Regions from separate parts of the Alteromonas sp. genome, predicted to be linked through region 2. Evidence: riboswitches for the same ligand, from Rfam matches in the RefSeq annotation. Region 2 holds a riboswitch; the other holds the start of a gene.
What was found. Region 2 has a riboswitch for cyclic di-GMP ahead of AC4PME_RS00145 (AAA family ATPase). Riboswitches for the same ligand answer to the same signal wherever they lie in the genome.

Region 1: linked by a shared signal. The riboswitch ahead of AC4PME_RS02850 (hypothetical protein) and the one ahead of AC4PME_RS00145 (AAA family ATPase) in region 2 are both predicted to bind cyclic di-GMP.

Annotation. Positions count from the first base shown of each region.
Region 1 covers NZ_CFHOXV010000002.1:276,073-282,634, reverse strand. Annotated here, with positions in the region: gene pnuC (nicotinamide riboside transporter PnuC) at 1-180, opposite strand, end outside; gene AC4PME_RS02860 (hypothetical protein) at 173-442, opposite strand; gene AC4PME_RS02855 (TonB-dependent receptor) at 452-2,506, opposite strand; TPP riboswitch at 2,564-2,666, opposite strand; gene AC4PME_RS02850 (hypothetical protein) at 2,790-3,470, opposite strand; cyclic di-GMP riboswitch class I at 3,516-3,597, opposite strand; gene AC4PME_RS02845 (helix-turn-helix domain-containing protein) at 3,785-5,569, shown strand; gene AC4PME_RS02840 (acyl-CoA thioesterase) at 5,629-6,048, opposite strand; gene AC4PME_RS02835 (tRNA(Met) cytidine acetyltransferase TmcA domain-containing protein) at 6,109-6,562, shown strand, end outside.
Region 2 covers NZ_CFHOXV010000001.1:30,585-37,146, forward strand. Annotated here, with positions in the region: gene secD (protein translocase subunit SecD) at 1-1,717, opposite strand, end outside; gene AC4PME_RS00130 (hypothetical protein) at 1,777-2,154, opposite strand; gene AC4PME_RS00135 (YybH family protein) at 2,312-2,692, opposite strand; gene AC4PME_RS00140 (alpha/beta hydrolase) at 2,947-3,993, opposite strand; cyclic di-GMP riboswitch class I at 4,260-4,349, shown strand; gene AC4PME_RS00145 (AAA family ATPase) at 4,445-5,140, shown strand; gene AC4PME_RS00150 (ribbon-helix-helix domain-containing protein) at 5,100-5,432, shown strand; gene AC4PME_RS00155 (GGDEF domain-containing protein) at 5,559-6,562, shown strand, end outside.

The DNA of each region.
Region 1 (6,562 bases), on a different contig from region 2:
CAGTGTAACCTGCCAGAAGAGCCAGGTATAAATAGCCGTACTGATAAATGCACACAGCCAGCACCAGCGGTTTTGCCTGGCAGCCAGCCAGACATAGGCCAGTGCCAGCACTACAGCAACCCACTCGGCCAGTGATGTCGCGGCTATCTGTTCAAAGAAATGCGGGATGAAATCAGTCATCCTGATCCTTACGGGCCTGCATCACATCGAAGTTCAGAAACTTGGCCACAAAAATGGCCTGCCCGACTTCTTCATGGGTGCGCTGCATTTCTTTTCCCAGTACCGCCATAACGTCGGCATACTCGCCGGTGACCTGTGTACTGGTAGAACAGGTCGTCACATCAAGGGTGTCGTAACTGTTCAGTCTGTCAATAAACGACTTTATGGGTGGAATGTACTCATTCACCAGAGGATACAGAGATAGCTCAACCATGACCTGCATAGAGATTCCTTAAAATTGAAAACGGGCTGTGACGCCGAACTGTCTGCCATCACCCAACTGATAATAAGGTTCAGCAAACTCATAGTAATCACGGGGATCGTTACTGAATCCACCGAAACCGCGGGTGTACCAGGTTTTATCAAACACGTTCTTTACCCACAGTGTGGTGCGCAACATGCCTTTTACCCAGGTAATATCAGTGTTGTACAACGTTGTGGCCGGTGCTGTTTCATCATGGCCATCAGAGAAGCGGTATTCGTCTTTAAAGTCCATATCAGCGCGCCATACCAGAGAATCAGTCAGCCACAACTCACTGAACAGGTTCGCTGTATATTTAGGTGCCTGAGCCTGACGCTGCTTACTGACATATTCACCGTCGGCAGTCTCGTAACCTTCAAAGGTGGCACTGAGGTAACCCGCGCTGGCCTGCACTGTCCAGGATGACGTTGCCTGCCAGGAAAGCTCCAGTTCTGCCCCTTTATTTGTGCCCACATCGGCATTCGCCGTGATATCGATAAAGGCGGCAGAACCGTCTTCACGTTCCTGAACATCAAAATCGCTGATTTGGGTATCTTCCCGTTCCATGAAGAAAACTGCTGCGCGGGCAGTCAACTCAGGAACAAACAGTTTGCCTTTGTAGCCTGCTTCATAGTTCCAGTTGTATTCCGCATCAAAGAAACGGCGCTCCCGGCTGACCTGTTCATCATAGTTAATGCCGGCACCTTTGTAACCTCTGGATACGCTGGCATACAGGTAGTCCCCTCCCATATCCCAGGTCAGTGCCAGTTTGCCGCCGGTCATGGTCGTGTCATCGTCGTACACCACCTGCGCATTATCAGCATAATCATAGGCGTAATTTTCAACACGCAGGGCGGACGTCAGCAATAAAGACGGAGTCAGCTGAGTATCAAGCTGACCGTAAACCGCTGTTGTCTGCGGTTCGAAGGTACTGATAAAGTCGCCGTCAGCATAGGTATACTGGCGCAGTAAATCCTGTTCACTCTGATTGATGCGGCCACCGATAACCCAGGTCGTGGTGTCATTGAAGATTTTTTTATCTTCAGCAGAAGTAAAACGCACCTCGGCAGATTGTTGGGAAACATCCCGGTAATATGCATCAAAGGATGTATAGCCCCAGGGGTGAAAACCAGTGTAGGTCCAGTCTTCGTCGTAGCCGTAAGCGATATCATGACCGGCCATAGTCGCAATGATTTCCAGCAAACCACCGGCGGTTTCATGATTGATATGTGCACTGACCGCTTTGGTTTCCTGCTCATCAAAGCCGGGTTCATCCGACAACGTGTGGCGGTTGTTATCCAGTGAGAAAGCATCGTAACCGTTATTGATATCGTACCAGCGGAAATCCACCGCAACGGATGTTTTGTCAGTCACATCCCACAGTGTTCCCAGCCTTACTGCATTCTCATGAATCCCGTTGGTATCGTCGGCACCCAAAAAGTCATTTTCAATAAAACCGTCACTGCTGTTGTGCACAAACGCTGCACGCCAGGCCAGAGAATCAGACGCTTGTCCGCCATGAGCACCTTCAGCGCGGAAGAAAGATTTGTTTCCCACAGACAATTCAAAATGACTCTCACTCTCTTCTGAAGGAGCATTGCTGACAATCTTAACCGCACCGGCCAGAGCACCGGTTCCGAATACTGTCGCCTGTGGTCCGCGGTAAACTTCTACCTGCTGTGTATCAAAAAGTACACCTGCTGCAGCAAGACCGGAGAAATCAAAATCGTCGACCAGGAAACTGACTGAAGGATTAATCGGTTCAGCAAACTGGCTGCGCTCACCAATCCCCCGGATCTGAATAAAACGTCCACGGGATGCTCCGGCCGCAAAATTCACATTCGGCGCAATACTTAATACATTGTCAATATAGGTAGCCTGACGGCTGTCCAGGCGGTTGCCTGATAACACAGAAGCGCTGGCACTGAGTTGATCGAGAGTCGCTGTGCGGAAATCACCACTGACGGTAATACGTTCGATGTCTGCAGTGTCATCAGCAAAGGCAGGAAGTGCAAGTAGTGCGAGAAGAATTGCGTTTTTTTTCATTAGGATCTCTTTAATCATCAAAAAGATCCGGCTTTACGGCAGGTATTGAGGTTTTCAGATTGCTTTTATCACCATCCCTACGCCGGTATTATCCGGATCAGGTTTAAGGGTTCCCATGGAATGGATCTCAGCCGTAAAGACGGCACCCCTTGGCCTAATGCTTATTGCGGAGTCCGCAAATTAAGCGAGGGCAGTCTAACAACTTCAGTGACTTAGTCAAGTTGCCGGCAGCCCCGAAAAAGCAATAAAAAAGCCCGCGATGTGACGTGGCGGGCAATGAAGATCAGGCGACCTTCTGATTCTGGCGTCTTGTGCGCCATCCCATAAACCCTATTCCCAGAAGGATCAGTGACATGGCGGTTGGCTCACTGACTTCTGTAATAGAGGCATTCCGGAAGCGAACCTTCATATCTCCACAACCACTGGCTGCATCACAATCGTTAATGAATACGATGTCGGTAATAAGTCCTGACATGTAATCATCCAGAGTAATAGAGAAGGTTTCCCAGGCTGGTTCGTTGGTATAAGTAAAGTCATCCAGACCGAAATTCTGTGTGCCACCCAGAGCAAACGTGCGGCTGGCATCGTTATTCTGTTCACCGGCAGAGAAATCTGCCAGCCAGATCCCGCCAATCTCAGAGTAAGGGTTTGCATTAGTATTGTTGTTGCCCGGCGTCATACGAAATTCAAATGACAACAAAATATCTGAAGCAGAATTATCTAAATCCAGGCTCTGGATCCCGAAAGCATCATCCAGGTTCAGTGTGAACCAGCTGTTTTCGCGCAGGTTCAGTACACTGCCATTGTTTGTCCAGGTTCCGTAGTTAGACGTGCCGCTTTGTTGATGTGCAGTCAGAGTCTGGGCAGCGAAGTCGATATCGTAGCTGCTGATAATGTTGGCGTTAGCCGTGAATGCCGCACAGAAGCCGGTTAGCAGGGCTGCAGTTTTGATGCTAAATTTCATTTATGTTCCTTGAGCAGTGTGTGCCTGAAAATAGTTAAACAACTTCACTGCAACCCGGCTGTCTTATGGCGGTATAAGACCCGTGGCTTTCCGTCCCTGCCTCACGACAGGTTTGGCGAATCTACTCTGTGGAAGTGACGTTTCCACCAATGAGTCGACGGTTGTAATGATAGGGAGAGGCCCGCAAGTAAAAAAGGACACTTCTGAACGAAATCCGGTACAAATTTGTACCAACACAAAATTCACCCTTTTTCTGTCAAGCCACAGGTAATTCTTATATCCTTGACTGAAGGGATCCGGTATAGGGAGCAAACGTGCAGTATCACGGTTTTTTCTGGTCGGCAGTCATCCGCGCTTTATTGAGTCTGAGAAGGGATAACGGACTTGATAACGAATATGACACAACGATGCTCGAAAGCGTCACACAAATAGAAAATGAGAAAATGGACGATGACGGACTGGCGTCTATTCTTCACTCTCTTTGTCCTGCCAACGAATATGAGACAATTGGCCGCTCCCTGATTGGCTATTTTGATTTCAACAAAATGAGTAATCTGGTGGTGTATCTCACGGCCAGTAAGCATATTGATGACGCACTCCATGTACTGGGAAAACACTACCACTATATTCTGGGTAACAGTGCGGCACTGACAGTAAAAACTGACGGAAATGAAACCTGTCTCCGGTTTCAGCCATCATCACATCCTGTTCTTACCGAATTCCGCTGTTATTTCCTCCTCGCTTTGTGCCGTCACCTGGCCGGCAGAAAATTCGACTTCACAACGGTCACCTTACCGCCATCCGGCGAACAACCGGTCAGCTTATTAAGGCCGGTCAGCAGCGGTGATATCAGACATGAGGGAGTTGTTGTATGCCTTGTTTTCGATAATAAATGGTGTAAACAGGCATCATTTTACTATTCTCAGTCGATTAAAAAAATGCTGGCGGGAAACCTCGACACCAGCAATGATTTGCCGTTAAAGCAGCAGGTTAAAGAAGCATTTCTCAAAGCCCCGAGCCCGGCAAGGATCCGTTCGGAATGGGTAGCAACGCAACTAGGTCAAACGGAGTCCGCGTTTCGTCGCCAGTTAAGGCAAGAGTCCATTTCTTTCAGCGCATTACTCAAAGAGTACATTCATGACCAGTCATGTCACCGGTTACTCAGTGGCGAAAAAACGGAAGACACCGCCGCCCACCTTGGCTTCTCTGACCGCCGATCCTTTGAGCGCAGTTTTAAGGAACATGCCGGGATCAGTGCAGGACAGCTACGCCAGCTTGGCAACCGCCTGCGTTTTCAAAAAGGTAACGGTAATCTCATTAATGTGGTGGAGAACCTGCCTCCCCTGCCCAATTCAATTCAGACTCTGCTGAATATGGACTGTGAAACAATGACGCTGGCAGATGTGGTCTCACTGATTGAAAAAGATCCAATTTTTCAGGCCCACGTTATGAGCAAGGCCAGCAGAGCGGTTTATGGCTCTGTACCCAAAAATCTTGAACAGGCAATCGGCCGGAATCTCGGGCTAGGCAATATCCGGAATCTTGCTGTAATTTTCGCAGCGCAGCAGTTGCTAACCTCTCAATGCCGGTTTGAAAAAGTTAACCTGCTCACTGATGCGATGCTGCTGAGCCTGACTATCTTTCAGCGCCTGTTCGGTTTCAACCGCTTAAACGAAGACCAAACTGAGCAGGTCAAACAGCTTTTACTGTTTGGCACGTTATCCCTGTTTCTAATTTTTCACGACGAATGTCTGTTTTCCGACGGCGCAGTCACTCACTGGGATGAAAGCGCTTCATTTGACGTTTTCCTTAACCGTATCAATGATGAATACGGCGTTTGCCTGTATGGTGCCACATCATTAATGTTACTGAGATGGGGTTTTAACAGTGCAGTGAATCAGCAATTGTGGAAACTGTGCAGCAACGACGAAAATGGAAATTCTGACAGCCTGACGGGTCAGATCACACTGTGTCATACCATCGCATTCAATCTGCTGAATTCACAGGAAACACCTGAATACAGTCAGGATACGCTGACTAAGGTGCAAAGTGAGATGCTGGAAGAGATCGTGACGAGCTGGCGGGTTTCAGCGGCCTGATATCTATGATCAGTGCCGCTTACCCGCATCAGAACTTGTGAGCAGGCGGCTTTAACCGTTTATTCTGCATTCAGATTCAGGCTGCGGATTTCAGCCTCTGTTTGTTCTTTCAATATCTCCATCGTTTTACCATGGGGCGTCGGAGTACGGGAATCCGGATCGAGAGTTACAAAAACAATATCATCAGCGAGACATATGGTTTTCTTGGTCGCTTTGTTTCTCACCAGACATGTTACCGTAATCGACGTACGCCCCACCGATTTAGTTTCCAGACCAAACTCCACGATATCGCCCTGTAATGCCGGGGATTCAAACGTGATTTCACCAATATGCTTAGTGACCAGACAATTTGTTTCCAGCTGACAAATCGCGAAAATTGCCGCTTCCTCGTCAATCCATTCCATCGCCCGGCCACCAAATAAAGCATTGGCGTAGTTAAGATCATTGGGCATGACAAGCCGGCGGGATAAAAAGCGCATTCGAATTCCTCGTAAACAATAGATAAAATAGCGGCTGGATTATACGTGAAATGATATCAAATGGCTCAGACAACTGTGACTGACTGGCTTACAGCACCCTTGTTTTGTAATACCAGCGATTATCACCGGCAAAGACTAGTGATCCATGGCGATAAGCATCACCATGCCACCACAGTTGAAGACATACTCTCATCACTGCCTGAAGATATTTCTTTTTGCATTGCCGGCGAACTTAACGCCAGGCTTGCTGATATAGCAAAGACCAGGATAGCGAAGACCACGCCACTCAATTTGTACCGGCAGTGTTTAGGCAGTGAGTATGACATTGTCATCATCGACTTCTCTGAGCAATTCAGGCCATCTGTGCTGACGGCTCTGGCCGGTACAGTAAAAGTATCCGGAACACTAATACTTCTGACACCGCCATCAGATACCTGGCACTCTCATCCGTCGGTTACCCGCCCCTATTTTTTAAGCTACGGACAAACACTGAATAGCAGTGTATATATAGATA
Region 2 (6,562 bases):
CCACCAGTGTACCACCGGTGAAATCAACGCCGTAATGTAATCCCGGGCTGAAAAACAGCACCACGGAAGCCACCGACAAGACAGCAGACGTAATTAAGCCTGCCACCCGGCCTTTCAGGAAGTTCAGCGGCTTCTTATCTGTCCGCGACAGCCAGCGGAATCCCGGGAAATGGAGCACATCTCTTTCACGGCGTCTGATAGCAAACAACATTAACAGGCGGGTTACCGCAATGGCCGTGAACATGGACGTGAACAGGCCAATTCCGATAGTAATCGCAAAACCTTTTACCGGCCCGCTGCCAAACATAAATAGCAGACTCACGGCAATCAGGGTCGTCAGGCTTGAATCCAGGATGGTTGACCAGGCTTTGTCAAAACCGGCGCGGATTGCCGCCCCGGCGACACGCCCTTTCAAAGACTCTTCTTTGATACGTTCGTTTATCAGAATATTGGCATCTACCGCCATACCCAGAGTAAGAATAATGCCGGCAATTCCGGGTAACGTAAGTGTGGCCCTGAATAAACTCAGCACGCCAAAAAGCAGCCCCATGTTAATCATCAGGCTTACGCAGGCGATCGCCCCCCAGCGCCGGTAAAGAGCCGTCATGAACACCAGTACCAGTGCAGCACCGGCAAGTCCTGTACTCAGCCCCATCTTGATAGCATCACTACCGAGATCAGGACCCACAGTCCGCTCTTCAATCACAGTCAGAGGCACAGGCAGCGCACCGGCACGTAACATCAGTGCCAGATCTTTAGCTTCATCCGGTGTGAAATTACCACTGATCTGGCCGCCCGATGCACCAATTACTGCCCGTATTACCGGTGCGGTGATGACCTTACCGTCCAGAACGACTGCCAGCGGCTCACCGATATGCGTGCGGGTCATAGCTGCAAAAATATTGCCGCCGGTACTGTCGAGCTTGAAAGTCACTACCGGGTTTCCTGTGTCGGGATCGAAAGCAAGCCTTGCATCAGTAATATGCTCACCTTCCATCGCAACCCGCTTTTCCAGACGGTATTGTTGCTGGCCATCCATATCCTGCATTATCACGGTACTGCCACGACTGCTATCCGTGACTACCCAGTGAAATTCCATTTGTGCGGTTGTTCCAAGGAGCTCCCTGATACGTGACGGGTCTGTAACGCCCGGCATCTGTACCAGCACGCCATCGTTACCCTGCCGTGAAATACCGGGGTCGACCAGTCCGGTCTCATCCAGACGACGGCGCACCACTTCCACGCTGCGCTCCAGCGCATCACTTACGAGGCTCTCCTTAAACGACTCTGACAAACTGACAGTGAGCAAGTTATCGTTTTGCTCAATGGTGAACTGCGGCTCGCCCTGCCCCGTTGTGCGGTAAGCAAAGGCGAGCTCACGGGCTTGCTGAAATTGCCCGCCGCCTCCTGATAAGGATAAGCGCAGGGTATTGTCGGAAGCAGACAGTACCTGATAGCGGATCCCCGCTTCCCGCAAATCCTTAGTGAGACTTTCTTTCATGCCGGTAAAGGCTTTATCAAACAGTGGCTGAGTATCAGCGGCCAGCAATAAATGGGAACCGCCCTGTAAATCAAGGCCTAAAGACAACTGGTTTTGGGTATACCAGCCGGGTAATTGTTGTTGCCATGACGGCGGTAAAATATTGGGCATTGCGCTCAAAAGGCCGAGCACAATCACGAGTGCGGTCATCACGCCCCGTGCAGAAAATGGTTTCATAATTGTCCTTCAAAAATTGTAAACAGGGCCAGAGGCCCGTAAATATCAAAAATGAAGGATTAAGGAGACGCCCTGGCAGGAGGGCGCGAAAAAACAGGCTGTGCAGGCCGGGCAGCCAGCTCAGAAAAACCGGAAGCGACACTATGAAGCATCCGGTAAACGCCAGCGAGTTTCAGTTCAGCGCCGGTAAACAGCAGCGGTTCCGGACGGTCACCGGAATGGGACTGGGGCTGCAGATATCGTGTGATCAGACCTTCTGAACGGCCCGATGCTATTGCGGCGTGTTCAGAGCTTTGCAGGCTGTCTGACTGGGCATGGACCTGCCGCTCTGCACCGTTCCCCGTGGTAAACGCAATCAACAGCCACAACAAAAAGAAGACCAGTTTCACTGACGGTCCTCTGTCGTTATAGTCTGTTTCAATTTCCTGCGTCAACAAGGATATAGCTTCCGGTTAGCGGACAAACCTAAATGCAGGTCTGTCTCTGCGGTTTACCCGATATGGTGGCAATATCCGTATTTTCAATGGCCGCATTGCTATTGGCCACATTGCCATTGGCCGGCCACTTAAAAAAACGGAAGGTAAGCAAAATCATCTACACATAATCTATCAGATCAACGCCGAAGAAGTTATCGATGGCGCATTGCCACTCTCCTTCTGCATTTTTTCTGAATACATAAATGGCTTTTTTCATATTGCAGTCCACCGCGCCGGTTGCATTCAGGTACAGCTTGCTTATGACCAGCGCAGTGTCACCGGCTTCAATGACAACCTCGTCGCCCTGCGAGACGATATGTTCAGGCATATACCGTTGTTTAAAAGCACTGAGGGCACGCTGCAGATCAGAGCGCGAGGATACTCGTGGTTTATCTACCAGAAAGGCGTCTTCACAATACAGGGTTTGTAATGCAGTTAAGTCGTTATTATTAACTGCATCGTGCATGGCATGTAATTGCCGGGTTACCGGGTGAGTCATGGCTGTCGTCTCCGTATTTTGTTAAAACCGCGAAGACGAAAACAAAAAACCCGCCTTCGCGGCGGGTTTTCTTCAGTTCATTTACGTACTAACGAACCCGCCAATTGCTGAGAATAGCGAGTAGAATAATGAGTGCAGATTGTGGCTTGCCTGATTGTGACAAAGTTTGAAAAATCATGTTGACCAGTTTTGCAATGTTAGTTCGTAGCGATAATGGAGTTAAATTAATCAATCCCGGGCACTGTGTCAATCAATTAACCGGCTTTCTGTGCCGCTTCATCCATAAAGCTGCCCAGCATCATAATCATCTGGCGGAACAGCGGATTTGCGCCGGGAGCTGCACAGGGATCACGTAAATCCACACCGGATTTATCGAAATGCATATCACTGAGCATTTTCTTATTCACCACCACATCAGCATGGCATAACTTGTAACTCTCATCGATGATGAAAAAGGTATTGGTTTTCGTGGTTGCCCGCGACATTAAATCTTCAATACCTGTAATGGGCGTAGTGGTGTCTGCCTGAGAATGCGCGGCAAATACCGGTACGTCTACAGTTTTCCCCTGTTCAAACTGGTCTCTCACATCATCAATCACTTCCATCAGTTCAAGTCCGGAAAAACTGGCAATGGTGGGATATTTATAAGGATTCGGGCCCTGTGTTTCATAGTGACCGTCAAGAAACCTGGCGACCCACTGAATTCCCCAGATCCCGGATAACCGCTCTACGCCGCTGTCGAGTGCCAGAGCACCGGAAAATAACATCAGGCCGTCAATGTTGTCAGGGTGATGCAAATAATGCTGAACAGAGAGCGCGCCGCCGGTGGAAAAACCGCCCAGATAAACGTGCTTTCCAAGTTGCGGTGCCAGCGCCATAACGTCATTCAGGTGTGCACCCCAGCGTTCTGCAAGCTTGCTGTCGCTCATTTCGTCGCTGGCATCCAGTTGGCCGTGTCCTACGTTTAAAGGCACAATAACGTTGTAACCTTTATCATGCAGTGCCCGTGCAATGCCAGACATATAAAACGGCGAATCGCTCAATCCGTGAAGCAGAACAACCACTGTATCGACAGGTTTTCCGTGATGCAGAATATACGGCGCATTGCCATCGTTACGAAGAGCAGGAGAACACACACTGAAACGCTGAAATGTGGGGTTCATGCATGCCCTGATCTGGCCGAAACGTTCTTCATAGAGATGACTGAATGAATCAAACGCTTCATCCATTGCATTATTCTGCCCGAAACTGACTGTGCTGAATGCCAGCAGAAACAAACTCAACAGGGATGTTTTTACCACTCCCTTCTCCTTATTTGCGGGTATAGTTTTCAATAACACCATGTGTTGGCATATTAACAGATATAACTTGAATTAGAATGATTTACACGGGTGAACCACGGGTTTTAAAGTCCTGCAGCCCTTTAGTCGCCACCGGCCACCTGGTCTGACAGGTATATTTTTTTATTCTTAAATATCGTGAGGCATGCGGCGCACACCGTTTGTTTTAACTAGTATCCTGATTACCGGTAAGCCATGGCATCCCCGCCGCTTACCCGAAAATGTACTGTTGAAAAAGGCAAAGCGGTGCGAAAGCCCGTGACGCAAAGCCTCCGGTCTGCCATCTGATTACAGATAATGATAGCGGGGTTACCGAACAAGCATAGTCCTTAATCCGGCTCATGTTCACTTTTTCAGTCACATTCGTTAACCGTTTATCCGTGATGACGGATCAAAAGTTGAGGAACGAACGATGATCGTTTTGGTTGGTGGCGAGAAAGGCGGCAGTGGCAAAAGCTGCCTTGCACAAAATATCGCTGTTTATCTGAGAACTGAAAAAAATGCCAGTGTGCTGATGGTCGACTGCGATCCGCAGCGCACTACCTCAGACTGGATTCAGGAACGCAAAGCTAATGATAAATTGCCGTCGATTAACTGTGTGCAGTTGTACGGCAAGATCCGCAACGAATTACTGAGCCTGCGCGAGCACTACGATTACGTAGTCATTGATTGTGGCGGACAGGATAACCTTGCGCTGCGCTCCTCGATGGCAGTGGCTGACCACATTCTTATTCCGTTACGTCCCAAACGGCGGGATCTGAAAACGGTTCCCCATATGGAAGATATTCTTTCAACCTGCAAAATGGTGAATCCCGACATGAATGCTGCTTTTGTAATTACCCAGTGCCCTTCTCTACCTTCGCTGGGCAGCAGGATCCTGGAAGCAAAAGATGTCTGTCGTTCATTTGAAGTACCGGTACTGGACTCAGTGACATACAGCCGCAATATGTATGACGATTCTGAAGAGTCTGGCCAGTCAGTCATGGAAAGTGAGCCGGACGGAAAAGCATCAGCAGAAATTCGCAATATCATTGAAGAACTTCTGTCGCGGAGAGAGGGGAAATCTTATGAGTCTGTGCAGCCTCAAAAAATCCACGCCGTCAGCTAAACCTGTTGAGCCGGTGAGCGTTGATGAATTTATTGACGATGCACTGGCTTACGCAGCAGGTAAACATGTTATCAGGCAGATCTATCCGGCAACGGACTCTGCTAACAAAGACAACATTACACCTTGCGGTCCCATGCGACGTGCTACATTTACATTATCTGAAGACGCAATTGAGAAGCTTGGAAAGTTGTCGGCAGAAACAGGGATCTGCCGTTCCAGACTCATCAGAATATGGATAGAAAATCAAAGCAGTGAAGACATCAGGCCTTTACTGACAAATAAAACACCCTGACAGACATACCACAAGGTGGCGGCCGGGTGCAGGCGTTTGCATGGAATGCAAAGCGCGCCAATACGCAACAACGGGAGCACGGTGTCACTGTGCTCCCCGGTTTTACTTTTTCTGAACAGGATGAAGATGAAAAGTTATCTGTCAGGCAGTTTGATTACACTGCTTGGATTATTTCCCTCGCTGCTTAGTGCCCAGGGGACGGTCAGGCAGGAAGATTTGCAGGCTTACGCCGCCAGCCGGGAAACCACCGTCGCCCGGTTTATTGCGCACCAGACTGCCGATAATGACATCGCCCCCCGTCTGGACGTGCTGCCTCCTGCCTTTTTCACTTCTGTTGACGAAACCATCGCCAGGCTGGAACACCAGATGGACACGGAGCAGGCGATCTACTTTGAGAAGCTGAAAGCCAAAGTGGAGATGGAACGTCAGGCAAGGGATTTCGAGATTCAGGAGAAAAACCGCACTGTTGAACTGGCTCAGGTGCGTCAGCATAACCTGGAAAGTATGTTATCGCTGGGTAGCCTGGTGTCCCTCTTGCTGTTTCTTTTTTTGCTGTGGAGCCGTTATAACCAGTACCGGCAAAATCAGCGGCTGGCACTGGAAGTCCGCAACCGGACCACCGAACTGGAGCAGAAAAATCAACAGCTGGAAGAAGCTTATCATGCGCTGGAGCAGGTCAGCATGCGTGATGCACTCACAGGCTTGTATAACCGCAACTTCCTCTCAGCCCAGTTGCCGGGTGAGATCAGCCGGGTGCAGCATCACTATGCCAGTCTTAAAGGTGAAATCTTTCCGCCGAATCATGACTTACTCTGCTTTTTAATTGATATAGACCACTTTAAGCAAATCAATGATGAATACGGACACCTTGCCGGTGACCGCTTCCTGGTACAATTTACCGGTATCTTAAAAGAAGTATTCAGGCAGACAGATTTGCTTATCCGCTGGGGTGGCGAAGAATTTCTGGCGGTGTGCCGCAACGCCAACCGTAATGATATGGTGGAACTGGCTGACAGACTTATTGAGGCGGTGCGTCAGAAGCGTTTTCACTTACCTGATGATGTGGTGATCAACGCCACTTGCAGCGTGGGGTTTTGTGCAATGCCTCTGTGCCGCAGAAATCCTTATGA